4 regions of the Brenneria sp. L3-3C-1 genome follow, and region 2 is predicted to be linked to each of the others. Evidence: predicted binding sites of a transcription regulator. Region 2 holds the regulator's gene; each other region holds the start of a gene.
What was found. Region 2 encodes PurR, which represses purine synthesis genes. Its sites were predicted from a motif close to CANGCAAACGTTTGCNTG; they were not measured.

Region 1 (7,991 bases), 430 kb from region 2:
AGAGAGGCTTCACGCGCTAAAGGCGTATCGTCGGATGTGATGGCGATCACTGTAGCATCATTCTCCCGCGCTAGCCGCGCCATTTCAACCAGGCTTTTCGTTCTTCCGGTATGCGAGATGAGCACAACAACGTCTCCTTCGCTGGAGTTCATGCAACTCATGCGCTGCATGACGATGTCGTCAAAGTAAACCACGGGAATATTGAACCGAAAGAACTTGTTCATGGCGTCATGGGCGACCGCCGCCGATGCGCCAAAACCGAAGAAAGAGATTTTTTTCGCCTGGGTAAGCAGATCCACCGCCCGGTTAATCGCCATGATATCCAGACAGGACTTCACATGTTCCAGCCCGGCCATCGTAGATTCAAATATTTTGCTGGTGTAGGCATCGACACTGTCATCCTCTTCTACGTTGCGATTCACATAAGGTGTGCCATTCGCCAGACTTTGCGCCAGATGTAGCTTAAAATCAGGAAACCCTTTCGTGTCCAGACGGCGGCAGAAACGGTTGACGGTGGGTTCACTGACGACAGCCATTCTGGCCAGGGTGGCGATGCTGGAATGGATTGCCGTTTGCGGGGCGCTCAGGATCGCTTCAGCGACTTTTCTTTCCGACTTGCTCAGAAGTTCCAGGTGGTTCTGAATTTTTTCCAGCATATTCATATGAGAAAGGCCATGTAAGTTTTTCCGATTTCAACCAAAGGAGCAACCGATGCGGATTTCGTGAAAATATACTACGGCCTTTGACGGTTGGCAGAGAGCAAAACGTGAAGTTGTGCGCTTTTTTTGCCAGAACATGACATGTGTCTAACTTTCAGAAAAGTAATCTGCTGTCAGAAATGATGAAAGATTTCTCTTTCAGGCATATGCCTCATGCGCTTTAGTCATTGTAACAAGCCGGTTTTTGGGTAATTTTCAGTAAGCTTAAACCGAGGTTTTGAGTATTTGGACGGGTTTACTGGCCCGAGTCAAAAAGAGTACATTACTGCTGTAATAAAATTACAGTATCCCGCAACGAGGAGATGAACATGGCGGTAACTTCAACAGCCCAGGCGTGCGACTTGGTTATTTTCGGCGCGAAGGGCGATTTGGCGCGCCGTAAATTGCTGCCTTCCCTGTATCAGTTGGAAAAAGCAGGTCATATCCATCCGCAAACGCGGATCATCGGCGTAGGACGAGCCGACTGGGATAAAGCTGAATACACCCGCGTGATCCGTGATGCGCTGGATACCTTTATGAAAGAGCCGATTGATGAAGCGTTGTGGGAAACGTTAAGCAACCGGTTGGATTTCTGTAATCTTGATGTTGACGATACGCAAGGTTTCGGCAAGTTGGGCAAAATGCTCGACCAGAAAAGCCGCACCACCATTAACTACTTTGCTATGCCGCCCAGTACCTTTGGGGCGATTTGCCGTGGTTTGGGCACCGCAGGACTGAATAAAGAGCCGGCGCGCGTGGTGATGGAAAAGCCGCTGGGAACCGATTTGGCTTCCTCGTGCGTCATCAACGATCAGGTCGCCGAGTATTTTAACGAGTGTCAGGTTTATCGTATCGACCATTATTTGGGTAAAGAGACGGTGCTGAACCTGCTGGCCCTGCGTTTTGCCAACTCGTTGTTCTCCGCCAACTGGGACAACCGGACGATCGATCACGTACAAATCACGGTTGCTGAAGAAGTGGGGATTGAGGGACGCTGGGGTTACTTCGATAAAGCGGGTCAGATGCGCGATATGATCCAGAACCATCTGTTGCAGATTCTGACCATGATTGCGATGTCGCCGCCTTCTGACCTGACGACCGATCGCATCCGTGATGAAAAAGTGAAAGTACTACGTTCGTTACGCCGCATCGATCGTAATAACGTGCATGAAACAACGGTACGGGGTCAGTATACGTCTGGTTTTGTGCAGGGGAATAAAGTTCCCGGCTATCTGGAAGAAGAGGGCGCGAATAAAAGCAGCGGCACCGAAACCTTTGTGGCAATACGCGTTGATATTGATGACTGGCGCTGGTCGGGGGTGCCTTTTTACCTGCGTACCGGCAAGCGTCTGCCGACGAAATGCTCCGAAGTCGTGGTGTATTTTAAAAACCCGGCGTTGAACCTGTTCCGCGACTCTTATCAGCAATTGCCGCAGAACAAGTTGATTATTCGTTTGCAGCCGGATGAAGGGATTGAAATTCAGATCCTGAATAAAATCCCCGGACTGGAGCATAAGCACCGCTTGCAAACGGTGAAGCTGGATCTGAGTTTCTCCGAGACCTTTAATCAACAACACCTGGCCGATGCCTATGAGCGCCTGTTGCTGGAAACCATGCGGGGGATTCAGGCGTTGTTTGTGCGTCGCGACGAGGTCGAGGAAGCCTGGAAGTGGGTTGACTCGATCATGGACGCCTGGTCAATGGACAACGACGCGCCGAAGCCTTATCAGGCGGGGAGCTGGGGGCCGGTGGCGTCGGTGGCGATGATCACCCGCGACGGTCGTTCGTGGAACGAGTTTGAATAACGGATACGCCGTGTCCGCGGCTCGGACAGGGTGCATTTGTATTATGTGGTTATGGTTTTAATGTGTGGCTAACGGTGCGGTCGGACGTCTGCAAATGCAGACCCCTGTGGCAGGGGCGCGCTATATCATTAATGATGCCCCTGGGCATGACTGGAGATAACTCTTGATGAAAAACTGGGAAACGAGCGCGGAACAGATTTTGACGGCGGGCCCCGTTGTTCCTGTTATTGTGGTTAACAAGCTGGAGCATGCGGTGCCGATGGCAAAGGCGCTGGTCGCTGGCGGCGTTCGCGTGCTGGAGCTGACATTACGTACCGACTGCGCCATAGACGCTATCCGCGCCATTGTGAAAGAGGTGCCTGAAGCGATTGTCGGCGCAGGTACGGTAATCAATCCTCAGCAACTGGCCGCGGTGACTGAGGCGGGGGCGCAATTTGCTATCAGCCCCGGTCTCACCGAGCCGTTGCTGATAGCGGCGACGGAAGGGCGCATCCCGTTGATTCCGGGTATCAGCACCGTTTCTGAACTGATGCTGGGTATGGATTACGGTTTGCGCGAGTTTAAATTCTTCCCGGCGGAGGCCAATGGCGGCGTTAAAGCGTTGCAGGCGATCGCCGGGCCGTTTGCGCAAATTCGCTTCTGTCCGACCGGGGGGATTACGCCGAATAACTACCGTGATTATCTGGCGCTGAAAAGCGTACTCTGTGTCGGCGGTTCCTGGCTGGTGCCGAATGATGCGTTGGAAAGCGGCGATTATGCGCGTATCACTGAGCTGGCGCGCAAGGCCGTTGCAGGCGCGGCGGCGTAATAAGCCTATCGAAGTATTGCTGAAGCCATCCGCCGGATGGCTTTTTTACGGATTCAGCCCCGCTCAACCCTCGACCTTTATCGCCGAAGCGGTTTTTTTCGCCAGCGCGACGGCCTCATCGATGGTTTCCGCGGTCGCCAGCGCAACGCCCATGCGGCGTTTACCCTGGATTTCCGGTTTGCCAAACAGACGGATCTGCGTGTGGGGATGCAGCGCGGTCGCCAGCGCCTGATAGCGAACATTCCGGCTCTCCAGTTCCGGCAGGATCACGGCCGAGGCCGCCGCGCCGTACTGACGAATGGCGCCGATCGGCAACCCCAGAAACGCGCGCACGTGCAGGGCGAATTCTGACAGATCCTGAGAAATCATCGTCACCATGCCGGTATCATGCGGGCGTGGCGAGACTTCGCTGAAAATAACCTCGTCGCCGCAGACAAACAGTTCAACCCCAAACAGCCCGTAGCCGCCCAGCGCTTTCACCACGTCGCCGGCGATTTCTTGCGCGCGCGCCTGCGCCAACGGGCTCATCTGCTGTGGTTGCCAGGATTCCTGATAATCGCCGTCTTGCTGACGATGACCGATTGGCGCGCAAAAATGGATACCATCCACCGCATGGATGGTCAGCAGGGTAATTTCGAAATCAAAATTGACCAATCCCTCAACGATAACCCGTCCGCCGCCCGCGCGGCCGCCTTGCTGAGCATACTGCCAGGCTTTATCCAACTGCCCGGGTTCCCGAATCAAACTTTGCCCTTTACCTGATGAACTCATGACGGGTTTAACGATACAAGGGTAACCAATGTCAGCCACGGCCTGATGAAAGCTTATTTCGCTGTCCGCAAAGCGGTAGCTTGACGTCGGTATGGACAGCGTTTCGGCCGCCAGACGGCGAATACCTTCACGGTTCATCGTTAAACGCGTGGCCTGGGCGCAGGGAACCACGTGATGCCCCTGTTGTTCCAGCTTAACCAGCATATCGGTGGCGATAGCTTCGATCTCTGGCACGATATAATCAGGATGCTCGGCTTCAACCAGCGCTTTTAATGCTTCGCCGTCCAGCATGTTAATGACATGGCTTCGATGAGCAACCTGCATGGCTGGCGCATCGGCATAGCGATCGACCGCGATAACTTCGATTCCCAACCGCTGACACTCAATCGCCACTTCTTTGCCTAACTCACCGGAGCCCAGCAGCATGACGCGTGTGGCATCGGGACGCAGGGCAGTTCCAATCGTTAACATAACGTGATACCTGATCTGGTTGTGAAAAATGGCCGCAGTATAAACGAAAACGTTTGCGTACGCATCTGAGGTAATGATGTGACGAAAGGGAAAGCCGGCGTTACTTGGCATCCACGGAGAATCGTGCCACTCTTTTTATTCCCAAACCAAGGATCTGAACGACATGACCGTACCGCAAGCAGCAAAAAGACCCCATCCGTTGACCATTCACAATGACACCCGTATTGATAACTACTATTGGCTGCGTGACGACCGGCGCACAGATCCTGACGTGCTGGCCTATCTTCAGCAGGAGAACCAGTATAGTCGCGAGGTGATGGCGCCTTACGACGCGCTGAAGCAGTCGCTGTATGATGAAATGGTTAACCGGATACCGTCGGAGGATATGTCGGTTCCCTATGTTAAAAACGGTTACCGTTATCAGAGTCGTTATGAGCCGGGTAAAGAGTATCCTATTTATCTGCGCCAGCCGGAGAGCGAGACGGATAAATGGCAGACGATGCTTGATGGGAATCAGCGAGCGGAAAATCATGAGTTCTACAGTCTGGGCGCGTTGGCCGTCAGCCCCGATAATCAGGTATTGGCATTGGCGGAGGATTTTCTGTCCCGCCGTCAGTACGATATTCGTTTTCGCGATCTGAACAGCGACGCCTGGCTGCCCGACGTGATTGAAAAGGTTTCTTCAGGGGCGGAATGGTCGGCAGACTCCGCCGTTCTTTATTATGTCCGCAAACATCCGCAAACCTTATTACCTTATCAGGTCTATCGCCATCGGCTGGGAAGCCATCCATCGTCCGATGAACTGGTTTATGAAGAGCAGGATGATACGTATTACGTCAGTTTGGGTAAGACAACCTCAGAGCGTTACATCACTATTTACCTCAGCAGCACGACTACCACGGAAGTTTTGCTGATCGATGCGACCCGCGACGATGCGGCGCCGCAGGTCTTCATCCCGCGTCGCAAAGAGCATGAGTATGGCGTAGACCACTATCGGGGCATGTTTTATCTGCGTTCCAACCGGGAAGGGAAAAATTTCGGCCTGTATTGCACGCCGGATCGGGGAGAAAGCAACCTGGAAACGCTTATCGCTCCGCGGGAGCAGCGAGTTCTTGAAAGTTTCGAGCTGTTTCGCGATTGGCTGGTGGTCGAGGAAAGAGAGCGGGGATTAACCAGCCTGCGGCAAATTCACTGGCAAACGCAGGCGGAGAAAAATATTACCTTCAATGATGCAAGCTACGTAACCTGGTTATCTTATAATCCCTCGCCGGAAACCTCGTTGCTGCGCTATGGATACGCATCCATGACCACTCCGAGTTCGCTTTATGAACTGAATATGGACACCGGGCAGCAACAGTTACTCAAGCAGGCCGAAGTAAAAAATTTTACTGCGGATGATTATTGCAGCGAGCGCCTGTGGATCACCGCCCGGGACGGCGTAGAGGTTCCCGTCTCTCTGGTCTATCACCGCAAGCATTTCAAGCCCGGTCGGAATCCCATACTGGTATATGGTTATGGCGCCTACGGCAGCAGTATGGATCCGGATTTCAGCGTCAGTCGATTAAGCCTGCTGGACAGAGGATTCGTCTTTGCTCTGACCCATATTCGAGGGGGCGGCGAACTCGGGCAACAGTGGTATGACGACGGCCGGTTGCTGAACAAAATGCATTCGTTTACCGACTTTATTGATGTATCAAACGCATTAGCTGAAAAAGGCTATGGCGATCGCCGGAAAATGTTCGCAATGGGGGGCAGCGCCGGCGGATTACTGATGGGCGCGGTGGTGAATTTTGCGCCGGATTTATTTAAAGGCGTCGTCGCGCAGGTTCCGTTTGTTGATGTTCTGACCACCATGTTGGATGAGTCTATCCCTCTGACTACCGGCGAATACGACGAGTGGGGCGATCCGAACGATCGCCAGTACTATGACTACATCAAACAATACAGTCCCTATGATGGGGTAACGGAGCAGGCTTATCCGCACCTGCTGGTTACCACCGGGTTGCACGATTCGCAAGTCCAGTATTGGGAGCCGGCGAAATGGGTGGCAAAGCTGCGGGAAATGAAAACGGATCAACGCCTTTTACTGTTGTATACCGATATGGACGCCGGGCACGGCGGAAAGTCGGGGCGCTTTAAGCATTATGAGGATATTGCGTTGGAATATGCGTTTCTGCTGATGGTTCTTGAAAGCGACTGAGTTAGTGAGAGTAAACCCGCTGAAAGCGGGTTTACCGATCAGCATTGATGTTTTTAAGTGATGGCATCCGCTTGCGGATTAGCCTTCTTGTCCTTTTTATCCGCGCGTTTTTCCGCTGCGGTTTTCAAGGGTTTCTTCTTGCTGTTCTTTTTGCTGTCCATTCCTTTACTCATTTCTGACCTCGCTTGGTAAAAGGGTGGCTTGCTAATCCATTAGCTGCCTGTTTGGCCCCACATGCAAGGAGAAAGTATTTTTTATCAATACGAAGTATGTCCGGCGTGATAGGCGGCAGCGGTTACTTGGATTTAGGCTCATAGGGCAGACGTGAAAACTGCAAAGACAGCTGACGATAGACGGCAACGCGCTCACGGAAATAATTACGCAGATGTTCCGGCTGTTCCCGCTCCACGGCTTCAGGGATCACTGGCATGTTATAACGCTCTTTAAAGGCAACACCTGACGCCGCCAGATCCACATTCACCTTGTCCATCTCTTCTTTGGAAAGGTCTGCCAGATTATATCTCATGTGGGATTTCTCCTGCTTATCGACGACACTTTGCGCGTCAAGGTAAAGCAGAGGCGGTAAAATGGCAAGCCGCGGTAATGTCTGCCGATGACAAAAATAAGTTAAATTTATATTTAATTTGCTCTTTGATAATAAAAATGATTATCACTCATAATACGAATTATTTATTGGAAATGAAAATTAATATCAATAACGCAAAATAATAATATATTGATTTATAAGGATATAAATATTTATTGTTAATTTAGTTAATAAGATGTTTTTTATTTTATTTATTCAAGGCATAATAATTTCGAATTAATTTACCTGCCAGAGATATAAGGGACGACGATGTTAAAAAAAGAAATGATTCAAAAATTGAACGAGCAGCTTAACCTGGAATTTTATTCTGCGAATTTGTATCTACAGATGAGCGCCTGGTGCGGCGACAAAGGCTTTGAAGGCGCTTCCGCTTTTCTGAAGACACACTCTCAGGAAGAGATGGAGCATATGCAGCGCCTGTTCAACTATTTGGACGATACCGGCAGCATGCCCGTATTAGGCACCATCGCCGCGCCGCCGGTCGAGTTTGCGTCGCTGGCTGACGTATTCAAACTGACCTATGAACATGAGCAACTGATTACTGGAAAAATCAACGAACTGGCCCATGCCGCAATGGCTTTGCAGGATTATTCAACATTTAATTTCCTGCAATGGTACGTGGCTGAACAGC
Region 2 (7,991 bases):
CCGCTGGCTGGCGCTGAAGCCAGCGGATCCGGGTCATCATCATGATCGCGGCGGCGGTTAAGCCAATAATAAATCCGCACCAGAAACCCGCGGGGCCCATGCGGGGAACGATATGGTCCGTTAGCGCCAGCAGATAGCCGCTGGGCAGCCCCAGTACCCAATAGGCCGTGAAGGTGATGTAAAAGATCGAGCGGGTGTCTTTGTAACCGCGCAACACCCCGCTGCCGATAACCTGTACTGCGTCGGAGATTTGATAGACGGCGGCCAGTAACATTAAGTGGGATGCCATCGCTACCACGGCCGGATCCTGATTGTAAAGCAGAGCGATAGGCTCACGTAACAAGGTGGTGAAAATCGCCGTGCAGAGCGCAAACAGCACGCCGGTCATCAGACCGGTATAGGCGGCGATGCGGGCGAGTTCGACGGCGCCTTCCCCCAGCCGGTGACCGACGCGAATGGTGGTGGCGACGCCGATGGAAAGGGGAAGCACGAACATCAGTGAACTGAAGTTCAGCGCGATCTGGTGGCCCGCGACATCCACCACCCCCAACGGAAGCACCAACAGCGCCACCACGGCAAAGAGGGTAACTTCAAACAGCAGCGCCAGCGCAATAGGCAGGCCGAGAGTAAACAGGCGCTTCAGCGTGTGCCAGTCGGGCCTGAATCGACGCGGCAATTTAATATCGCGCAACCAGGCTACACGTTTGGTGTAGCCTAACAGCAGCAACAGCATGATCCAGTAAACGGTTGCGGTTGCCACGCCGCAGCCAACCCCGCCCAGTTCCGGCAGACCGAATTTACCGTGGATAAATACATAGTTAATGGGAATATTGATTAAAAGTCCGATAAAACCAATGACCATCCCCGGTTTGGTTTTCGACAATCCCTCGCACTGGCAGCGCAAAACCTGATAGAACAGATAGCCCGGCACCCCCCACAGCAGCGCATGCAGATAGCCAATCGCTTTTTTCGCCAGTTCCGGCGATCCGTCATTCATCAGGTTGATGACGTATTCGCCCTGATACAGCGCCAGCATGATGAGAAGCGAGGCGAGCAGCGCCAGAAAGAAAGATTGTTGAACCTGATGCGCGATGCGCTCCCGACGGCCGGCCCCATTCAACTGCGCGACGACCGGCGTCAGCGCCAGCAATAATCCATGCCCGAAAAGAATGGCGGGCAGCCAGATGGACGTTCCGACGGCGACGGCGGCCATATCCGTGGCGCTGTAGGCGCCGGCCATAATGGTATCGACCACCCCCATGGATGTCTGAGATACTTGCGCAATAATGACAGGAACCGCGAGCGCCAATAAATTACGCGCTTCTGACCGATACTTCTGCACAAACACCTTCCTTGAATTGACGAACCGGATAGCGGAATAATTAATCGTGGATAAATACAATTCTGTCTCAGCCCGAGACGAGGCTGGTATTGTAACGACTTGTCGGCCGGAAACCAGCTTGCCGGAGAATAAATTAACCGAAGGCGACTGGCCGATTAACATACTCGCCGATTTCGGTAATGGGTTTGGTTTTCAACTTAATCTGGGGCACACTGCATAACAGTCATTTATAGCAATCGGCAATGAGCGTGCTATCGGTATCGTTTAGCACCTATTTCATTTACATCGTTTTTAAGAGGCAAGCCGTATGTTTACCGGTATTGTTCAAGGCACCGCGCCGGTGGTGTCCATTGATGAAAAATCAAATTTTCGTACCCATGTTATTCAACTGCCGCCCGAATTATTGTCGGGACTGGTTCCCGGCGCTTCCGTCGCTAATAATGGCTGCTGCCTGACGGTGACCTCAGTGAAAGGCGATCGCGTCAGTTTTGATTTAATGAAAGAAACGCTCCGGCTGACCAATCTGGGAGAGATCGCCGAAGGCGATCGGGTAAACGTTGAGCGGGCGGCAAAATATGGTGATGAGATCGGTGGACACGTGATGTCCGGTCATATCATCTGTACCGCAGAGGTGGTGAAAATTCTGGTGTCGGAAAATAATCACCAGATTTGGTTCCGGCTGGCTGACGAATCACTGATGAAGTATGTGCTGCACAAAGGTTTTATCGGGATTGACGGCATCAGTCTAACGATTGGGGAAGTCACCCGCAGCCGTTTCTGCGTGCATTTGATTCCTGAGACGCTGAACCGCACCACGCTGGGACAAAAGCGCCTGGGGCATCGGGTGAATATTGAAATCGACCCGCAAACACAAGCGGTCGTCGATACGGTTGAACGGGTATTAGCCAACCGGCAGCCGGCTCCGGTTACGTCGGAAGAGTAGGCTGACGAAAAAAACGCTGGCGCGGCGTTAAGCGTTTGGCTAGCAAAAGCAAGCCGTTCGGAAAAGGTTCCCGTACGGCCTTGTCAAAATCCGTTCAGCGTGGAACGCGCACGCCGCCTTCGATACCGTCAATGCTGAACAGCACTTGCCAAAGCTGAATGTTACGGGCGCGAAATGCGCCGGCGCAGGCATTGAGATAGTAGCCGAACATGCGACGGAACCGTGCGGAGTAGCGCTCGGAAAGCTCAGGCCAGGATTGTTGGAAACGCTCGTGCCATGCCATCAGGGTGCGATCATAATCGGCGCCAAAGTTATGCCAGTCTTCCATCACCATATAAGGTTCGCTGGCGTGCGCGATATGTTGTACTGAAGGTACGCAGCCGTTAGGGAAAATGTATTTATTAATCCAGGGATCGACTTCGGCGTTGGTTTTTTTGGCGCCTATGGTGTGCAGTAAAAATAATCCGTCTGCTTTAAGATTTTTTCTGACGACACGGAAATAGGTGTCGTAGTTTCTCGGCCCGACATGTTCAAACATCCCGACAGAGACGACCCGATCAAATTGCAGATTCAGATCGCGATAATCCTGTAGCAAAATGGTGACATCCAGATCTTTGCAGCGCTCCTGCGCCAGCTTCTGCTGTTCTTTGGAAATGGTGACGCCGCAGACCGAGACGCCATACCGGCGAGCGGCAAATTCCGCCAATCCGCCCCAGCCACAGCCGATATCCAACAGTTTCATTCCTGGTTTGAGTTGCAGCTTTTCGCAGATCATCGCCAGCTTGTCTTGCTGAGCCTGCTCCAGCGTGGACGCCTGTTTCCAGTAGCCGCATGAGTACTGCATCGCGGGATCCAGCATCAGCGAAAATAAGTCGTTGCCTAAATCATAGTGCTCTTTGCCGACTATCCAGGCGCGCTTTTTGGATTGTAAATTTATCAGCCGTGCGGCAGCGATGCGCAAGATATCTTTGAGATGGTGGGGGATTTTTTCATCCAATCCGGCGCGTAATACGCGATGAAAAAATATGTCTAGTCTCTCGCACTCCCACCAGCCATCCATATAGCTTTCACCCAATCCCAATGATCCTTCACGCAATACGCGCTTAAAAAAATCAGGATTTTTAACTTTGATATCGAAAGGGCGGGAACCGTTGATTTTGATATCAGCGATAGCCAGCATTTCCCGCACAATTTGGAACCAGGATGTGTTATGGCGGTCAAGCTCCGCCACATCTTCTATACATGATGAACTCATAACTTCTCCCTACCTTGCTTTCATGATGAAACCGCAAGGAAAACATAGACAATTTTTACCTATTCTCGGTATCGGTGGGGATCGCCCATCGTCTACTCTCTGAATCGTCAGAGGAAATTGAAGAGAAAAGCCGGTACGCAAATACGTAGGGGCACTTATCCTTAAGATAAAAACGCACATTCCCTATGCGCTTAACACTAAAAGATAGTGATAAATAGAATTGTTGTCACAAAAAATCATAAATAGTTTATGACTGCTTCAGTCGGGGTACAAGTATAAATTGACTGAAGCAGTTGTTGGTATCAAGCATCTTGCCGCGTGATATAAGAAATTCGTCTGTTATCAGGAGTAACGTCGATAGTCGCGAAAGGGACCGTCGGCAACGGAACGGCGCTCAATCAGGGTAGGGTGTACTTCGATAACCTGGGCATCTTCACGCTTGCTGGTGATACGGTCCAGCAACATGGAAAAAGCGGATTGCCCCAGCCGTTCTTTGGGCTGATGAATGGTGGTCAGCGCCGGGGTAAAAAAGCGGGCATGGCGGATATTGTCGTAGCCAATCACCGAAATATCCTGAGGAACGCGCAGCCCCAGTTCATCGGCGGCGCAGATCGCTCCCATCGCCATAATATCCCCGCCGCAGAACACCGCCGTCGGCCGGTGTTTCTGCGCCAGAATTTGGTGCATCGCCTTATAGCCGGATTCCGGCTCGAAATCGCCCTGAACGATCCATTCATCATGAATCTGAATATCGGCGTCGTTCAACGCTTTTAAAAAACCAAGATAGCGCCCGCTGCCGGTATTTCGCTCTTGAATGCCGGGGATGGCGCCGATGTCCCGATGACCGCGCTCGATAAGGTAACGGCCCGCCATATAACCGCCCTCAAAGGCGTTATCGATAATGGTATCGGTAAAATCGCTGTGCGCCTGACCCCAATCCATAACCACCATCGGAATGCTGCGATAGTTTTCCAGCATGGCGAGCAATTCGGGTGGATATTCCGCACACATGACCAGCAAGCCATCGACGCGTTTTTGCGCCAGCATGGAAAGATAGGCGCGTTGTTTATCAAGCTCGTTATGCGAATTACATAAAATCAGCGTATAGCCTTTGGCATAGCAACTGTTTTCAACGGCTTCTATGATTTCCGCAAAATAGGGAGCTTCACTTGACGTCGCCAGCAAACCAATGGATTTAGTGTGATTAACTTTAAGACTGCGGGCGACGGCGCTGGGCGAATAGTGTAATTCTTTAATGGCTGCGCGTACGGCAGCCTTGGTCTCTTCGGCGACGAAACGTGTTTTATTAATCACGTGTGATACGGTTGTGGTAGAAACGCCGGCGCGTTTCGCCACATCTTTGATCGTTGCCATGTAAAAATAACTCCTGAACGCACTTATTACAGTCGTAAGTATATTGTTAATCGTTTGCCTGCGTTTATCGTTCTCTTTCTTAGTGAAAAAACAGGATTTCAGAAGGAGAATGCCGAATGTTATACCTGAAGGGGCAAGGTTGACGTTTTTCGACCACTATTTTTCGAATACTACGCGGCGCGTCGTTAAACAGCGGATTTTGTCCGATTTGCCACCAAAGTGGAAGCGGTAATTTATACTATTATTGATACATAGGTATAAGATTTTTCTTTCAAACTATGGAAGAATCGCTATCGTCATTAAGCGGTTTTTTACCCGAGGTTGGGGCTGAGCTTCCAAAGATGGTCAATACTTTCTTCCGATAACTTGTGTGCGCAAAGGAGACACCTATGGATACTGACCTGAAGATGTCGTTGCTGACCACCGTTGGTGCGCTGGCGATGATCATTGTCTTTAGTTTTGTCGCGGTACTGAATTAATTGGCGTTGGGGCGTTCCGCCGTTTAACGCTATCACTATTTACTCAGGCATGTTTTACGGTGTGAAAACATGCCTGAATTCTTTCTGCCTCGCAGTTTAGCTTGTTGTGCCCTCTCTGAGCCAGCGTCAGCGCATGGTCTGAGGAGTGACGACGCGCCGTGCGCCGACATAATGATCCTGCCAGTAATCCTCACTCAGTTTACTAATGCGAATATCCGAGCCGGTACGCGGCGACTGAATGAATTTCCCGTTGCCCAGATAAACCCCGACATGATCGGCGACGCCGCGATTGTTGATGCGGAAGAAAACCAAATCGCCGCTTTCCAATTCGCTTTTCTGAATCGGCGCCGCATCGCGTAAATGATACATTTCATTCGCCGTGCGGGGGATGGGGATTTTAACCACGTCTTTGTAGGCGTAATAAACCAAACCACTACAGTCAAAACCGGTAAAAGGCGATGATCCGCCCCAGCGATAAGGTTTTCCCACCTGGCTCATCAGCTTGTTCATCGCCGTTAATTTGGCTTGTTGATAGCGTTTTTTATGCGCGGCGCTTAATGCCAATCCTTTCTCTTCGCTTTTCCGGTTTTTTAGATCGGTGTTTTTAAGGCCGTGTTTTACTCTGGCGTTCGACGAGGAAAGTCTTACCCCGTTTTTCGTCTGCGACTTTTTGAGGCCGGTCTTAATTAACGCCGGGGTGTTGTTCTTTGTTCTTGATGCGATTTGCTGCGGTTTATGCTGCGTCGTGCGGACGGTTTTAACTTTATTGATCTCAGGATGCGGCGTATTCGCTTTGCGGCTGTTTCCGGGGTGTTTGTTTTTTTTATGATTGTCATCAGGTACGGCGCCTACGCTGGTTTTTGGTGACGATGATTTTGGCGTATGCGGCGTCGCCTGAGCTATGCTCGGGAGTAAATTACTGAAAAATAATATAAAAATAGCAATAAACACGCGCATCATGAAAATGGCCGAATTTAATCCTTAAATCGTTCAAGCGGAACAGTATTCCCGAAAACGGCCGTATAAAAAAGTGGGAATGACCACTTTGTGTATACAGAATAGTGAAAAAAAGTTAATGATGGTTTTTCGGTGGATTTATCATCGTTTTCTGCCGTGAATTTATCAACAGCGGTGTACGCTAGGGGAAAATATATCCCTACAAAAAATAGCGTTTTTTTGTGGCGGCCGCTCTCGGTACAATATCATTGAGTGGATGGCGCTGTAATGGCACATCTGATAGCGCTTATGGTTAATGAACATGACGTTAGCCATCCTATAGGTTAAGGAAGCAAGAGAATGACGACAACGACAATTGAAAAAATTCAGCGCCAGATCGCTGAAAACCCGATTCTGCTGTATATGAAAGGTTCACCTAAATTGCCAAGTTGCGGGTTTTCCGCACAGGCGGTACAGGCGTTGTCGGCTTGTGGCGAACGTTTCGCCTATGTCGATATCCTACAGAACCCGGATATCCGTGCCGAATTGCCTAAGTACGCAAATTGGCCGACGTTTCCCCAGCTGTGGGTCGACGGTGAATTGGTCGGTGGCTGTGACATCATTATTGAAATGTATCAGCGCGGCGAGTTACAGCCGCTGATTAAAGAAACAGCGGAAAAATATAAATCTCAGCAGGAAGGGCAGGAATAAATCCAGCGGGAGTCGCATACGCTTGCATATGCAATGCGGATAAAATTGCGGCGGGATGAAAAAAAGACAGCGTGGCGAAAGCTACCCTGTCTTTTTTAATGCGGTTTAACTGGCAACGGAGGTGGTTGCTGATTGGTTTTCGTCAAAAGCGATAGGCCATCCGCCCATCCGTTTCCAGCGGTTAACCAGTTCGCAAAACAACAGCGCAGTCTGATTGGTATCGTAAAGTGCGGAATGCGCCTGGCTGGAGTCAAAAGCGATCCCGGCGGCAAGACAGGCTTTGGCGAGAACGGTTTGCCCCAAGACCAGGCCGCTCAGCGCCGCCGTGTCAAACGTGGCGAAAGGATGGAAAGGATTGCGCTTCAAACTGCATCGTTCAGCCGCAGCCATCATGAAGCCATGATCAAAGGTTGCGTTATGCGCCACGATAATTGCTCGGTTGCATCCCTGATCTTTTATGCCCTTGCGCACGACTTTGAAAATTTCATGCAGGGCGTCATACTCGCTGACCGCGCCGCGTAATGGGTTAGTGGGGTCAATGCCGTTAAACGCCAGCGCGGCGGGTTCCAATATTGCGCCCTCGAACGGCTCAACGTGGAAATGCATGGTGTCATCCGGCTGTAGCCATCCATCAGCGTCCATTTTTAATGTTACCGCTGCAACTTCCAGTAATGCATCGGTTTTGGCATTAAACCCGGCAGTCTCAACATCGATCACTACCGGGTAAAACCCGCGGAAACGACCGCTCAGGGCGTTCAGGTCATTTTTATCAGCCATTAGTCTCTTAATCTTTAGCAAAACGCAGCGCGCATTATGGCAAATTTCGGCGAGAGATGCAGTATTCCCCGCTTACCCGGGCCTGGCGCATATAAAGGACTGGTGCCTGTCAGGCACCAGTAAAGCGTCACTGATTGCCAATTCCCTGACCTGATTGCGCTCTTTCAATCAGCT
Region 3 (7,991 bases), on a different contig from region 2:
TCGCCAACAGCGCGATGGCGATAATCACTTTCAGATGCGTCAGATTCAGATCAAGCACGGCCAGCAATGGCATGACGGCGCAGGGCAATAACACTCCCCATGCGCTGGACAACCGTTTGCCCAAACGCCAACCGGCGCCCCACAATCCACAGGCAGTAATCATCGCACTCAGCATGTTATGTCCGCCTCAAAAATGATAATGATAACTAATATCATATAAGAATTTATATCAATTGCCAGCTTTTTGGCGCTGGCGGCCTCGGCGGAATGCGCAGGGGAAATCGGTCAGCTCGCCCGTAGGTGATGGCGCAGCAATTTCACCATGTTCATGATGATCGGCGAGCGTTCATGCTGGCGCCATACCATAATTATCTGGGTGCTTAGCTGGCTATCTTTGATCGCATGATAGGAAACGTTCGCCATTTTGATACAGGAGAGCGACTGGGGAATGATGGTGATGCCAAAACCTGCCGACACCATGCCGATGGTGGCGGGTAACTGAGGCGCCGGCTGGCTTAGTGTGGGTTGGTATCCGGATAAATAACAGGTGCGAAGGATCATGTCGTGCAACCCGGGGCACACTTCACGCGGGGACATGATCAACGGCTCCCGCTTCAGTTCATTCAGGTGGACGCTCTGCTTGTTATGCAGGGGATGATCGGCGGGCAGCACCAATTCCATTGATTCTTCCGCCAGTACCTCGCTATTGAATTCGCTGCCGATATTGCATGGCAGACGAAGAAAGGCGATATCAAGATTTCTGTTGTGCAGTTCAGTAAGCAGCAGCGGGGGATTTTCTTCACGCGGGCTTAATGACACGTTCGGATAGCGCTGACGGTAAGCATTCAGCAGCCGTAGTACCGCGGGATGGAAGGATGAAGAGGAAGAGAAACCGATGTTGAAGCTGCCTTCTTCCCCCCTGGCGATGCTTCTTGCTCTGTCGATGGCGGCGTCCGAGAGCTTCAGGAGCTGACAGGCATCCGTATACAACGCTTCCCCCGCTTCCGTCATTTCCACGCCGCGCGTGAGCCTTTTGAATAACGGCGTCCCTATCTCATGTTCCAGCTTCTTGATTTGCTGACTCAGCGGGGGTTGCGATATGCCCAGGTTTTCTGCCGCCCGAGTGAAATGCCGGGCAGTGGCGACGGCAACAAAATAGCGCAGGTAGCGAAGCTCCATGGGGATAACTCCATATTTTTTAGATCTTGAAATAACGATATTTGTATATTGGAACTTTGCCCGTGTCCGCGTCAATCTTTATACAAGGATTAAAAAAATTTAAGTAATAACTCGTCGGAAGAGAAGATATATGAAAGAAGACATTAACGTCGATTCCTGTGCTGAAGAGATCGCATCGTATGCGATTGCTCATCAAAAGCACCATTCTGACTGCGTTATTTATCAAACCTCACTAATGAGTGGGCTAATAAATGGCGTATACGAAGGCAGCCGGACGATGAAGGAATTATTGGAGCACGGAGATTTTGGATTAGGAACGTTTAACAACCTGGATGGAGAACTGGTGGCTTTCAACAGCCGAATTTTTCAGTTGCGTTCCGATGGCAGCGCGCGTAACGCCCTGCCGCATCAAAAGACGCCTTTCGCGGTCATGACGTTTTTCCGTCCGACAGAAGAAGTGCGCTTCGACAGCACGATTACCCGCAACGGCCTCCATCAGAAAATCGACAAGCTTATCGGTACGGATAACCTGTTTTGCGCTCTGAGAATCGATGGTCATTTTCATTACGTTGAAACTCGTACCGTGCCGCGTCAGCAGCGTCCTTATAAACCGATGCTGGAGGCGATTGCCCAGCAGCCGACGTTCCATTTTGACGATTGTCAGGGAAGCGTGATTGGTTTTCGCAGTCCGACCTATACGCAGGGCATCAACGTTGCCGGCTATCACGAGCATTTTATTACCGACGACCGCAAAGGCGGCGGACATATCCTTGATTATGAAATGGAAAGCGGGGTTTTGACATTTGGGGTCATCTCCAAACTGATTATCGATTTGCCGCAAGATCGTGATTTTCTCAGTGCCGATCTGTCACCTGACAACCTCGACAGTGCCATCCAGTCGGTGGAAAGCTGAACACAGATTAAATAAGACAGATCACGAATCATTTCTGAGGAATAAGACAATGGAAAATTCAACAGGCCGGCAGAGCTGGAACTGTGGGGCATCCCTGGTTGTAAAACATCTGGAACAGCAGGGTGTGAAATACGTATTTGGTATTCCGGGCGCGAAAATCGATCGCGTTTTTGATGCGTTGGAAGACTCGCCAATTGAAACGATCCCGGTACGGCATGAAGCCAACGGCGCTTTTATGGCGGCGGCGATCGGACGATTGACCGGAAAAGCCGGCGTGACGCTGGTGACTTCCGGGCCGGGCTGCTGCAATCTGGTTACCGGCCTGGCGACGGCGACGTCGGAAGGCGATCCGGTGGTGGCCATCGGCGGGGCGGTCAAACGATCCGAAAGCCTTAAGCTGACGCACCAGAGCCTGGACACCGTCAGCCTGTTTCAGCCGGTCACCAAGTTCAGCGCCGAAGTCAGGGCGTCATCGGCGATTTCCGAAGTGCTGGCGAATGCATTCCGGACTGCGGAGATGGGGCATCCTGGCGCATCTTTCATCAGCTTGCCCCAGGATATCATTAATGAGCCGGTGACCAGCGCCGTACTGGTGCGTCCGAATATCCCCGCGTTGAACAGTGCGCCTTATGCCGACATCGAGAAGGTCGCGCGGATGATCCAACAGGCTAAAAATCCTATTTTGCTGCTGGGGCTAATGGCCAGCCAGCCTAAAACCGCCGAGGCATTGCGCCGCTTGTTGCATAAAAGCAAGCTGCCGGTAACCAGCACCTATCAGGCCGCCGGCGCGGTCGATCAGCAGCATTTTGACCATTTCGCCGGGCGTGTCGGTCTGTTCAACAATCAGGCCGGCGATAAGCTGTTGCAACAGGCCGACCTGATCGTCACGGTCGGTTACAGTCCGGTGGAATATGATCCGGCATTGTGGAACAGCGGTAAGTCGGCGTTGGTGCATATCGATGTGCTGCCCGCCAATATCGACAGCGCCTATCTTCCCGATGTGGAGCTGGTCGGCGATATCGAGCCGACCATTGATAAGCTGACCGCCTGCATCCATGCGCCGCTAACGCTTTCGTCGCAAACGCAGGCTATTTTGCGCGACCGCTGCCAGCAACGTCACGATCTGGCGACACGCGGCATGAATATGCGCGGATTTGCCATTCATCCTCTGCGGCTGGTCAGGGCGATGCAGGATATCGTCAATAATGACGTTACGCTGTGCGTCGACATGGGCAGCTTCCATATCTGGCTGGCGCGCTATCTGTACAGCTTCCGGGCGCGGCAGGTGCTGATGACCAATGGCCAGCAAACCATGGGAGTGGCCTTGCCCTGGGCTATCGCCAGCTCGCTGATCCATCCCGGTCAGAAAGTGATTTCGGTTTCAGGCGACGGCGGTTTTATGCAGTCCAGCATGGAGCTTGAAACGGCGATACGCCTGAAGAGCAATCTGTTGCACATTATCTGGGTGGATAATGCCTATAACATGGTTGAGATGCAGGAAGAGAAAAAATATCACCGTTCTTCCGGGGTCAAATTCGGCCCGATCGATTTTAAAGCGTATGCAGAAGCGTTCGGCGCCAAAGGGTTTGCGGTCGAATCGGAAGACGAACTGGTCAGTAAGCTGCGGCAGGCGATGGATGTTCAAGGGCCGGCGGTGATCGCCATTCCGGTGGATTATTCGGACAACCAGCGTCTGATGGAGGATCTGAATATCAGTCAGCTTATCTAGCGTCTGTCTGGCGTGCTTTTGACGCCGGCGGCCCAGGCGGATCGCGATCGGGGAAGCCATCACCGCATGCGCACGGTTTGTCATTGGTGATAAACGTGGATACTATTGGCAATGGTTATCATTTCGTTTCCGGTTTATTCGGATGCCTAGCGGAATCTGCCTTATGCCGACCAAAAATATCGTCAGCACCGTTGAGCCGCCGGCGTTTTCCGGCGGCGACCGGGCGCTGGCCGCTGAGTTAAGCGACTTGCTGCGGCAGCATCGACCTCATTGCCTCGATAGCGTTAAATTCGGCGAACCTCCCCCGGCGGGCAGTATGCCCCTTGCCGAGTGGTCTCAGCCCGCGGTATTTAATCCGTTGGTTCAGCGCTATGGCGATGATCTGTATCGGGACTATCCGGATAGCCAGCGCGAGGGAAAACCGCTGCAATCGCTATGGGCGCAGTGGTACTTCGGGCTGCTGGTGCCGCCCTTGATGTTGGTATTGCTCAAACACGCTGCCGTACTGGATTGTTCGCCGAATCAGATACATGTCGGTTTTCATCACAAAGGACACCCGGCGACGTTTTATATTGCGACGCGGGCGCTGCCGTCCGCATCGGCCGGCGACTCGCCGCGAGCGCGGCTGGAGAGGCTGCTGCATCAACATATTGCCCCGGTGATTAATACGCTGGACAGCTTCGGTGAGCTGAATGCCAGACTCGCCTGGAACAATACCGGCTATCTGATGTACTGGTTTCTGGGCGAAATGAAGGCGCTGATGCCGCAAGATGAACTTACCCGCCTGAGCAACGATCTGTTCTTTTCCCGTTCACTACTGGATGGCGGCGAAAATCCCCTCTATCGCACGGTTATTCCCCGTAGCGGCATCATTCAACGCCGCAGCTGTTGCCAGCGCTACCGTATTCCAGGCGTCATGCGTTGTCAGGACTGTACGCTGAATAAGGTTTAATACCTTCCGCGGCGTGGATGGTTTACTCTTTCAGTGGTGCGGGCCGCACTGAAAACAGGCGGTAAAACGGCAAACCGACAGGGAAATTAACATGCTGATAAGATCCGTCAGGCGGATAATCAAACGTATTGCCATTATTTTGGGCGTGGTGGCGGTGACGCTGCTGGCTATCCGTATTTATGACACGCAACGTGGGCCGGCGCTGGCGCCGTGGCATACGTTTGCGCCGGATGAACTGTCGGCGGAGGAGCTTGACCGGGCTGACTGGGCAGCTTACCTGCGCACCGAAGAGACGCTTTTCCAGCAAATCAATCAGCATGTGACTCAGGAACTGGATGACGATGAACAACGGCCGATTAACCGTTATTTTTCCGGCAGCCCGGTTTATCCGGGCAGGTTTCAGCATGACTGGAACCGTTCTTATGAATTGATGCCGGACGGCGCGCCAAAAGGCGCGGTGGTGCTGTTGCATGGGCTGACGGATTCTCCTTATAGCCTGCGGCATATTGCCGAGCGCTATCGCCAGCGCGGATTTGTGGTCGTCGGCATTCGTCTGCCGGCGCACGGTACGGTGCCCGGCGCTCTGACGGACGTCCGCTGGCAGGACTGGCTGGCGGCAACCCGTCTGGCGGTGCGCGAAGCGAACCGGCATCTTACGTATACGTCAGCGGGCGCATTACCGCTGCATCTTGTGGGGTTCTCCAACGGTGGGGCGCTGGCGTTGAAATATGCGTTGGATACGCTGGACGATCCAACGCTGTCCCGCCCCGACCAACTGATACTGATTTCGCCGATGATTGGCGTCACCCGTTACGCCCGCTTTGCCGGGCTGGCGGGGTTGCCCGCGGTCTTCCCGGCGTTTGCCAAGTCGGCGTGGCTAAGCATTTTGCCGGAGTTTAACCCTTTCAAATATAACTCGTTTCCGGTTAACGGCGCCCGGCAGTCCTGGCTGTTGACCCATGAGTTGCAGCGTCAGCTAACCCGTAAAGCGCAAAACCATATGCTGGAACACTTGCCTCCGGTGCTGACGTTTCAGTCGGTGATGGATTTTACCGTCAGCACCCGGGCGGTGATTTCATCGTTTTACAATCTCTTACCCGCCAACGGCAGCCAACTGGTGCTGTTTGACGTGAACCGCACGATCAATTTTGGCCCGTTGCTGCGAGATTCGGCAAATGGCGCGCTCAGTCAGTTGCTGCCGGCGCCGCCGCGCCATTATGACACTACGGTGATCACCAATGCCGCGCCGGACAGCGCCCATGCCATTGCGCTTGATGTCAAAGCCGGGACGGGACAGGAGCAATCCCGTGAGTTGGGCATTGACTACCCGCAGGATGTTTACTCTCTCTCGCACGTCGCTTTGCCTTTCCCGGATACGGATTCTCTGTATGGTCGTTTTTCGCAGAATCCCAGCGAGTTTGGCCTGCCGCTGGGCATGATCGCGGCGCGGGGGGAACGTTCGGTGCTGGTGGTGGATCTGGATACGCTGCTGCGTTTATCGTCCAACCCGTTTTTTCCTTATCTGATGCAGCGTATCGACGGGAAAATGCCGCAGTAGCGGCGTTTCGATTGAAATAATCTAATTTTGGTGAAATTTTCGCATTAATTTTAGTAATGGGTATGGTTTTTTTTAACTGTCTAAAGTGACGGATGGTTCTATTTTTCATATCAATAATTTTATTTTTTATCCGGTTTTTATTGTGTTTGTATTGATTATTTCCAATTTATTGGTTTATTAATCTGTTTTTTATCGCGCCATAACCCAGGTGTTGAGGTGTTTCCCATATAGTTTAACTTATGACTGAAGGGATAGTTTCAACCGTGCTTCGGTGGTAAGTTCACCAGTAAGAAATCGTTTGCGTGGTGGTTATCGCCGGAACGCAATGCTCCGAATCGAGGGAAAAAATGGCAAAGCACACCCCGTTGTATCAGCAGCACCTGACAGACGGTGCCAAGATGGTTGATTTCCACGGCTGGATGATGCCGCTGCATTATGGCTCCCAGCTTGATGAGCATCACATTGTTCGTCGTGATGCCGGCATGTTCGATGTGTCTCATATGACGATTGTGGATTTACACGGCGCCCGAACCCGCGAATTTCTGCGCTATCTGCTGGCGAACGATGTGGCAAAGCTCACTCAGCCAGGCAAAGCGCTCTATAGCGGTATGCTGAATGCCTCCGGCGGCGTTATCGACGATCTGATCGTGTATTTCATGGCGGAGGATTATTTCCGGCTGGTGGTCAACTCGGCAACCCGCGACAACGATCTGGCCTGGATCGTCCGGCACGCCGAGCCTTTCACCATCGACATCCGCGAGCGTGACGATCTGGCGTTAATTGCCGTTCAGGGGCCGAACGCGCAGCAAAAGGTACGCTCTTTGCTGAAAGAACATCAGCGGCTAAGTGAGGCGCAGATTGAACAGATTGCCGCTATGAAGCCATTTTTCGGCGTGCAGGCCAATGACCTTTTTATTGCCACGACTGGCTATACTGGCGAAGCGGGCTATGAAATCGCACTGCCGCAGGAACAGGCGGTGAGCTTCTGGCAACAGCTTTTGTCCGTGGGCGTCAAGCCCTGTGGATTAGGCGCGCGCGACACGCTGCGGCTGGAAGCCGGGATGAATCTTTACGGCCAGGATATGAGTGAAGGCATTTCGCCGCTGGCCGCCAATATGGGCTGGACCATCGCCTGGCAGCCGAAGGATCGCCAGTTCATCGGCCGCGAAGCGCTGGAACGTCAGCGTGAAAAGGGGACTGAGCAACTGGTCGGGCTGGTGATGACGGAAAAAGGGGTATTGCGCAATGATTTGCCGGTACGCTTTACTGATAACGAGGGTGTGATGCGGGAAGGTGTCATTACCAGCGGATCGTTTTCGCCTACGCTTGGCCTGAGCATTGCGCTGGCGCGCGTTCCGGCGGGTATCGGTGAACAGGCGATCGTCCAGATCCGCAACCGTGAACTCCCCGTGCATGTCACCAAACCCGGTTTTGTTCGTGCCGGAAAACCTATTGTTCAGTATTAATGACCCATTCGGTTTTAACCGTATTGTGAAAGGAGAAGGTGGCAATGAGCGATGTCCCAGCAGAGTTAAAATATACCGCTTCGCATGAGTGGGTGCTATTTGAAGGCGACGGGATTTATAGCGTGGGTATTACCGAACACGCGCAGGAATTATTGGGCGACATGGTGTTTATCGATTTGCCGGAGGTGGGCACT
Region 4 (7,991 bases), 470 kb from region 2:
GAAAGTCGGGCCGAAAGTATAAACTTTAGACAGCGCGCAGGCATAGGCTTCGCCATTTAACTGACCTGAAACCGTCAGGAAGGCCTCTTTACCAAAAAAGTCCTCGCTGAAATCGACTTTACCTTGTTCAGTCCGCGGCAGGTTTTCCAGATCGAGGGTGGAAACTCGGAACATTTCCCCCGCGCCTTCGGTGTCGGACGCGGTAATCAGCGGAGTTGACACCCAGAAGTAACCCTGTTCGTGGAAGAAACGATGAATAGCTTGAGCCAGCGTATGACGAACGCGGGCCACCGCGCCGATCAGGTTCGTCCGGGGACGTAAATGCGCGACTTCACGCAGATATTCGATGCTATGGCGTTTGGCCGCCATGGGATAGGTATCCGGATCGTCCACCCAGCCAATAACCTTGACTTCGGATGCCTGCAACTCAAAGCTCTGACCTTCGCCCGGAGAGGCGACGACGTTGCCGGTGACTTCCACGGAACACCCTGTAGTCAAACGCAGGACGTCGTCTTGGTAATTGGAGAGATTATTATTAACGACAGCCTGTAATGGATTAAAGCAGGAGCCGTCATAAACGGCAACAAAGGAGATACCGGCTTTAGAATCTCTCCGGGTACGCACCCAGCCGCGCACGGTGACTTCGCTGTCAACGGCAACACGGCCTTGCAGTACGTCGACTACAGGCACTACGCTCATAAAATTCTCTCTTCAATTAATAGTGTTTAAAAACAGTGAATGCCCTGTCTGCGGGCATTTCGTTATGTTACTTGCCGTCGGGCAGGACACAAGCAGAAATCGCCGGAATGCCATAAAGTTTTGCGCATTCCGGCGTGGCTGGGTTAAAAGTTATCCAATCAAAGGGTCTCGAAACGGGTCAACTGGCTTTTTTAACGCGGGGGAGGGCGAAAGCTTTGCGTAATTCGCACACGAAAGCCTGATCCTGACAAATCGTTTTACCGGGGCTGTCAGACAGTTTCGCCACTGGTTTACCATTGCATTCCACCAGCTTAATCACGATATTCAAGGGGTTGACCCCGGAAATATCACACGTCAGACGCGTCCCTATACCAAATACCAGATTGATGCGCTGCCAGAAATGGCGGTAGAGCGCCAGCGCTTTATCAAGATTCAAATTATCAGAGAATACTAGCGTCTTGCTTAACGGATCGATGTCCAGGCGCTGATAGTGGGCAATGGCTTTTTCTCCCCAGGCAACGGGATCGCCGGAGTCATGCCTCAGCCCCTGGTAAGACGTGGCGAACGGGCGATCGAAGTCGCGCAGGAAGGCATCCATGGTAATGCAGTCTGTCAGCGCGATACCCAACTGGTCGGGATATTCACGTAACCACATCTGTAAGGCGGCGCGCTGGCTGTTGGCAAGCACCGGGGTTATCCGTTGGTGAGCCTGGAACCATTCGTGCGCCTGCGTGCCGACGGGGGCCAGTTTTAATCGGCGAGCCAAGTCATAGTTGCTGGTGCCGATTAAATAAGGAAACTCGGCCTGCAACGTACTGACAATCGTCTGTTGCACATCTTGTGAGAAGCGACGACGGGTGCCGAAATCCATCAGCTTGAAATGGCTGATATCGACATCGGCGCTGATTTTACGGAAGTGCTCAAATGTCTTATGCAGTTGATCCAGCGCCTGCGCCGCGCCAACCAGAGGAGAGCGGTTGCGGTGGACGACTTCGCTAATCACCGCCAGCAGCGGGACTTCCCATAAAATGACCTCGCGCCACGGCCCGGCAATGCGGATATCCAATTTGCCTTGATGATTTTTAATACTGACCTGTTGCGGATTAAAACGAAATTTCCGCAGCCAGTTGAGATAATCCTGTTTAAAGAAAGGGAGAGAAGAAAGATAGCTGAATTCTTCGTCACTCAAAACCAGGTACCGCATAAGATCAACCTGTTCGGCGATCTCTTCAGCATAGATTCCTAACAACTCATCGCCGCGGCAGCGGAATTCAGCCGCTACATCGACAGGATAATAATGATGATATACCGCCTGTTGCATATGCAGCTTATAGGCATCGGTATCCAATAATGAGGTTAGAATCGGGGAAGTGTGTAAAGTCATAATGCGTTACAGCATCCTCGTTAGACGCATATCCACAGTCGGGACAATCGGCAGGGTTCACGCAGTATACCCTGCTTAGCCAAATTTTGCCTTATCACAACATAATGGGGCCGCTTAGGCGAGATTCAAATGTGCTCTGAGATGATTATTATTCTCATTATTTTATCATGGTAACATTGGCGTAACAGGCATAAACTTAATTTCTGAAGCTTATGACGAGGTGAAAACTTTATATGAATCAACAGCCGCAAGTAAAATATCGCCAGGACTACCGAGCGCCGGATTACACCATTACCGATATTGCGCTGGATTTTGAACTGGATGCGGAGAAAACCCATGTAAAAGCAGTGAGTCAGGTGGTGTTGCAAGGTCAACCGGGCGCGCCGCTGAAGCTGGACGGCGAGGGCCTCAAGCTGGTAAGCCTGCATGTGGATGGCTCGTCATGGCCGCATTATCAGCAACAGGATAACGGGCTGACACTGACGCAGTTACCGGCTGAATTTACGCTGAGTATTGAAACTGAAATCAATCCGGCGGCCAATAGCGCGCTGGAAGGGTTATACCAGTCAGGCGAAGCGCTGTGCACCCAGTGCGAGGCGGAAGGCTTCCGTCACATTACCTATTACCTCGATCGCCCGGACGTGCTGGCTAAATTCACCACGCGCATCACTGCCGACAAGTCGCGTTATCCCTATTTGCTTTCCAACGGTAACCGGATTGCGCAAGGCGATCTCGCCGACGGCCGCCATTGGATCGAATGGCAGGATCCGTTCCCCAAACCGTGCTATCTGTTTGCGCTGGTGGCGGGGGATTTTGATGTCTTACAGGATCGCTTTACCACCCGATCCGGCCGGGATGTGGCGCTTGAGCTGTATGTCGATCGCGGCAATCTGGATCGCGCCGGCTGGGCGATGGCCTCATTGAAGAATGCCATGAAGTGGGATGAAACCCGTTTCGGGCTGGAGTATGACCTCGACATCTATATGGTTGTGGCGGTGGACTTCTTCAATATGGGCGCGATGGAAAATAAAGGATTGAATGTATTCAACTCCAAATATGTGCTCGCCAAGGCTGAAACCGCAACCGATAAAGATTATCTGAATATCGAAGCGGTGATCGGTCACGAGTATTTCCATAACTGGACCGGAAATCGCGTCACCTGCCGTGACTGGTTCCAACTGAGTTTGAAAGAGGGGCTGACGGTTTTCCGCGATCAGGAGTTCAGTTCCGACCTGGGTTCCCGCGCGGTTAATCGTATTGATAACGTGCGTGTGATGCGCGGGGCGCAGTTTGCCGAGGACGCCGGCCCGATGTCCCATCCTATTCGTCCCGATCAGGTGATAGAAATGAACAATTTCTATACCTTGACGGTGTACGAAAAAGGATCGGAAGTGATCCGGATGATGCATACTTTATTAGGGGAAGAGAAATTTCAGGCCGGGATGCGTCTCTACTTCGAGCGTCATGATGGCAGCGCAGCGACCTGCGATGATTTCGTCCAGGCGATGGAAGACGCTTCCGGTGTGGATCTCACTCAGTTCCGCCGCTGGTACAGTCAGTCGGGTACGCCGGTGCTGACGGTGCGCGACGATTACGATCCGCAAACGCAGCAATATTTATTGAGCGTCAGCCAGATGACGCCGGTGGGGGCCGATAAGCAGGCCAAACTGCCGCTGCATATCCCGCTGGATATTGAATTGTACGACCAGAAGGGACAGGCGATCCCGCTGCAAAGAAACGGTCAGCGGCTGTCTTCCATATTGAACGTGACCGAAGCAGAGCAAACCTTTATTTTCGATCGGGTTCCCTGTCAGCCGGTTCCTTCTTTATTACGTGAGTTTTCCGCGCCGGTAAAACTGAATTATGCCTGGAGCGATGCGCAACTGACGTTCCTGATGCGTCACGCCAGCAATGCGTTTTCTCGTTGGGATGCGGCGCAAAGTTTGCTGGCCAATTACATTCGTCTGAATGTTTCCCGTTATCAGCAACAGCAGTCGCTTTCGTTACCGATGCATGTAGTTGATGCTTTCCGCGCTATTTTGCTGGATGAAAATCTGGATCCCATGCTGGCATCGCAGATCCTGACGCTGCCAAGCGAGAATGAAATCGCCGAGCTGTTCGACACCATCGATCCGGTGGCGATCGCGGCGGTGCGCGATGGCCTGATCCGCGCGATGGCAAAAGAGATGGCGGATGAATGGCTGGCGGTTTATCGCGCCAATCAGACGCCGCAATATCGCATTGAGCACGCGGATATCGGTAAACGCGCCTTGCGGAATATTTGCCTGTATTATCTGGCGTTTGGCGATGAGGCTCAGGCCGACAACCTGGTAACCGCGCAGTTCCAGCAGGCCGATAACATGACGGACTCGCTGGCGGCGCTGTCCGCTGCGGTTAGCGCGCAGTTACCGGGACGCGATGCGCTGTTGGCCCGCTTTGACGATCGCTGGCATCAGGACGGCCTGGTCATGGATAAATGGTTTACGATCCAGGCTACCAGCCCGGCGGCGGATGTGCTTGAGCGGGTTCGTGAACTCCAGCGCCATCGCTCGTTCAGCCCGAACAACCCGAATCGTCTGCGGGCGCTGATTGGGGCGTTCGTCGCCGCTAATCCTTCCGCATTCCATGCGGAAGATGGCAGCGGTTATCGTTTCCTGACCGAGGTGCTTATCGATCTTAATACCCGCAATCCGCAGGTCGCCGCGCGGTTAATTGAGCCGTTGATCCGCTTAAAACGTTATGACGCCAAACGGCAGGGGTTGATGCGTCAGGCGCTGGAACAGTTGAAAACGCTGGAGAATTTGTCTGGCGATCTGTTCGAGAAGATTGGCAAAGCGTTGCAGGATTAACGCTTTTTCCTCGCCTTATTTGGTCTTTTCCCCGTGGTGAGATGCCCGTGATATCGGGCATCTCACCTCTCTTTCAGGTTTGCGGCTAGTCAACGGAATTGCGCAAACGTTTTACTTTCCGCTGTGATGGAACTACCATCTCGCCGTATTCCGACTTTGTTTATTCGCGATTGGGATCTCAGGAGACGATATGTTCTATCCCGTTATCAAGAAAGCGTTATTTCAGCTCGATCCAGAACGAGCACATGAGTTGACCTTCCAGCAATTACGCCGCATTACCCATACCCCTTTTGAATTTCTCGTCCGTCAGTCCGTTCCGACCAAACCCGTTAGCTGCATGGGATTGTCATTTAAAAATCCACTTGGCCTGGCCGCAGGGCTTGATAAAGACGGCGACTGTATTGACGCATTGGGCGCAATGGGGTTTGGCTTTATTGAAGTGGGAACGGTCACGCCGCGTCCGCAACCCGGGAACGATAAGCCGAGATTGTTCCGCATTGTTGAAGCCGAAGGATTAATTAATCGGATGGGCTTTAATAATAAAGGCGTCGATTATCTGGTCGAGAATGTCAAAAAATCACAATTTGGCGGCGTGTTGGGGATCAATATCGGTAAAAATAAAGATACCCCGGTAGAACAAGGTAAAGAGGATTATCTGATCTGCATGGATAAGATCTATCCTCACGCCGGCTATATTGCGATAAATATCTCTTCGCCCAATACGCCGGGATTGCGCACGCTGCAATATGGCGAGGCGCTGGACGATCTTTTACTATCGATAAAAAATAAGCAGACCGAGTTAAGTGAGAAATATCAAAAATATGTTCCGGTGGCGGTAAAGATCGCGCCGGATCTTTCTGAAGAGGAATTGATCCAAATAGCCGACAGCCTGGTTCGTCATAACATTGACGGCGTGATTGCCACCAATACCACGCTCGACAGAAAATTGATCCAGGGATTAAATCACTGCGGTCAGACCGGAGGATTAAGCGGTCGTCCTTTACAGCTGCATAGCACGGAAATTGTCCGGCGGTTATCGCAGGAATTAGCCGGACGATTGCCGATTATCGGCGTAGGCGGCATTGATTCTTTGGTTGCCGCGCGTGAAAAACTGGATGCGGGCGCGACATTGATTCAGATATATTCAGGCTTTATTTTCCGGGGACCCGGCCTGATTAAAGATATTGTTACGCATATTTAATCATTTCTGTCTTTCATTTATCTCCGGGGGTTTATTTATTCCCCCGGCTAGTCTATATTTTACTCGTTTGCATAAATAAACTATCAACACCTGCCGGTTTTTTTATTGCATAGTTTTTTATTACATGGTTTTGCAATCAGCCATTTCCTATAATAGATGCAACAAAAGGCGAAGGGTAAATAATATGAAGTTAAAACCTGACGATAACTGGCGCTGGTATTTTGATACCGAACACGATCGGGTGATGCTGGATCTCGCCAATGGCATGTTATTCCGTTCGCGTTTCCCGTCTAAAATGTTAACCCCGGATGCGTTTAATGAAAGCGCATTTTGTGTTGAAGACGCGGCTTTATTTTTTACCTATAACGAAAAGTGCCAAAAGATGGCATTGAGTCGCGACCTTCAGGGTGAGCTAATTTTGAATGCGCTGGTCGCCAGTCGTTTTCTTAAACCGCTGATGCCCAAAAGCTGGCATTTCGTGCAGCAGCATGTCGCGACTGTACCCGCGCCGCAGGCGGGCGATATCGTTCAGGTTCAATTGACCGAAAACAATGATACCGCGTGTTTTCTGATCGCCGAAGCCGGCGATAAAGCCAGCCTGTGTCTGCTGGCGCAGGAACAGCTAATACTGAACGCCAAAATGATGGTGCTGGGGGATGCGATAAAAATCATGCATGACCGATTATTGCCGGTTGCCATCCAGAGTGAACCTGAACAGACGCCATCGTCTTATCTGTTCGCCAAGGTCGTTTAACCTCTGGCATCTGCTATTGCAGGCGGATATCGCTTTGCGGAATGCAGCTACAGGCGAGGATCGCGCCATTTTCTCCGATTGCGCTTTTCTTGAGCGCTGAGACCGTGCCGCTGATTAACGTCAGCTTACAACAGCCGCATACGCCGGCCCGACAGGAATAGGGAACGCGCATGCCTTGTTGTTCCAGCTGTTCCAGCAGGATTTGCTGATTATTTCCCATCAGACGTTTGCCCTGATACTCAATCGTTACGGTTTGTTGTTCTTTCTCCGGCGCGGGAACGTTCTCCACGACTGGCCCTGAACCATAGTGACGAGGCGGTTTGACGGCCAGCACCTCCAACGCATCGCCGACTCGAATAATACCGGAATTCCTGGCGATCAGATTTTGCCCGAAATCGACGTCGCCATTTTCCGCGGTGCGGAACGATTGCAAGGTTGCCAGCGGTTCCGCGGTCGGGTGTTTTATGCCGCGTTCAATGCTGACGGTGGTCAGAACACAGCGGCTGCAAGGCTTGACCACATCGAAAATGACCTCGCCGATGCGAAGGGTTTGCCAGCTATCTTCCGCAAACGCCGCCGCGCCGGCGACCACCAGATTCGGGCGGAACTGCTCCAGTCTGATGCCTGCCGGACAGCGCTGACGCAGCGCCTGGAAAGAGGCGTCGTTGATCAGTAAAAACGGATAACCGTCGGCAAAAGAGAGTGGAACGTCGGGGCGACGCTTGACGCGCCGCGACGGCGCGTTGCCGACCCAACGCAATTGCACCGGACGTTGAAAATAGCGGCTCAGCCACTGGTTAACGGAATCAGGGGCGATGAGTGAGGTAAAGTGATTGCCCCAGACCTCCGTGGGCTGCGGCGTGTTGATGAAATCAGTAAAGCGAACGCTGGCGGTTTGCCCGTCGGGGGCGGAAATAAACACGCCATCCGCCAGCAGGGCCGGGGTAAACCGCACCATCTGCGGATACTGGCGAGCGGTGATAAAGGTTCCGTCGGGCTCGGTTACCATGAAAGTACGATCGTGCGCCAAACCGCCTGGGGACGCCAAGGCATGGGACAACTGCAAGCCGCGCATGGATTTTACCGGATGAATATAAAGCCGCG

Region 1: a site for PurR is predicted at 4,596-4,613, ahead of purT (formate-dependent phosphoribosylglycinamide formyltransferase). Genes of this name have one in related genera too.
Region 3: a site for PurR is predicted at 6,619-6,636, ahead of gcvT (glycine cleavage system aminomethyltransferase GcvT). Genes of this name have one in related genera too.
Region 4: a site for PurR is predicted at 5,032-5,049, ahead of pyrD (quinone-dependent dihydroorotate dehydrogenase). Genes of this name have one in related genera too.

Annotation. Positions count from the first base shown of each region.
Region 1 covers NZ_JAEMHF010000001.1:424,370-432,360, forward strand. The annotation lists gene JG725_RS01890 (MurR/RpiR family transcriptional regulator) at 1-662, opposite strand, end outside; gene zwf (glucose-6-phosphate dehydrogenase) at 1,028-2,503, shown strand; gene JG725_RS01900 (bifunctional 4-hydroxy-2-oxoglutarate aldolase/2-dehydro-3-deoxy-phosphogluconate aldolase) at 2,670-3,311, shown strand; gene purT (formate-dependent phosphoribosylglycinamide formyltransferase) at 3,375-4,553, opposite strand; gene JG725_RS01910 (S9 family peptidase) at 4,717-6,753, shown strand; gene JG725_RS01915 (DNA polymerase III subunit theta) at 7,049-7,279, opposite strand; gene ftnA (non-heme ferritin) at 7,610-7,991, shown strand, end outside.
Region 2 covers NZ_JAEMHF010000001.1:850,217-858,207, reverse strand. The annotation lists gene JG725_RS03925 (MATE family efflux transporter) at 1-1,342, opposite strand, end outside; gene JG725_RS03920 (riboflavin synthase subunit alpha) at 1,650-2,285, shown strand; gene cfa (cyclopropane fatty acyl phospholipid synthase) at 2,380-3,540, opposite strand; gene purR (HTH-type transcriptional repressor PurR) at 3,883-4,914, opposite strand; gene JG725_RS03905 (YnhF family membrane protein) at 5,304-5,393, shown strand; gene JG725_RS03900 (C40 family peptidase) at 5,520-6,350, opposite strand; gene JG725_RS03895 (Grx4 family monothiol glutaredoxin) at 6,690-7,040, shown strand; gene rnt (ribonuclease T) at 7,146-7,817, opposite strand; gene gloA (lactoylglutathione lyase) at 7,945-7,991, opposite strand, start outside.
Region 3 covers NZ_JAEMHF010000005.1:125,666-133,656, forward strand. The annotation lists gene JG725_RS12310 (DUF1435 domain-containing protein) at 1-175, opposite strand, end outside; gene JG725_RS12315 (LysR family transcriptional regulator) at 286-1,179, opposite strand; gene budA (acetolactate decarboxylase) at 1,310-2,092, shown strand; gene alsS (acetolactate synthase AlsS) at 2,142-3,821, shown strand; gene fhuF (siderophore-iron reductase FhuF) at 3,985-4,773, shown strand; gene JG725_RS12335 (carboxylesterase) at 4,865-6,331, shown strand; gene gcvT (glycine cleavage system aminomethyltransferase GcvT) at 6,679-7,797, shown strand; gene gcvH (glycine cleavage system protein GcvH) at 7,842-7,991, shown strand, end outside.
Region 4 covers NZ_JAEMHF010000001.1:377,564-385,554, forward strand. The annotation lists gene asnS (asparagine--tRNA ligase) at 1-699, opposite strand, end outside; gene pncB (nicotinate phosphoribosyltransferase) at 878-2,083, opposite strand; gene pepN (aminopeptidase N) at 2,317-4,932, shown strand; gene pyrD (quinone-dependent dihydroorotate dehydrogenase) at 5,123-6,133, shown strand; gene JG725_RS01695 (cell division protein ZapC) at 6,318-6,887, shown strand; gene JG725_RS01700 (YcbX family protein) at 6,901-7,991, opposite strand, start outside.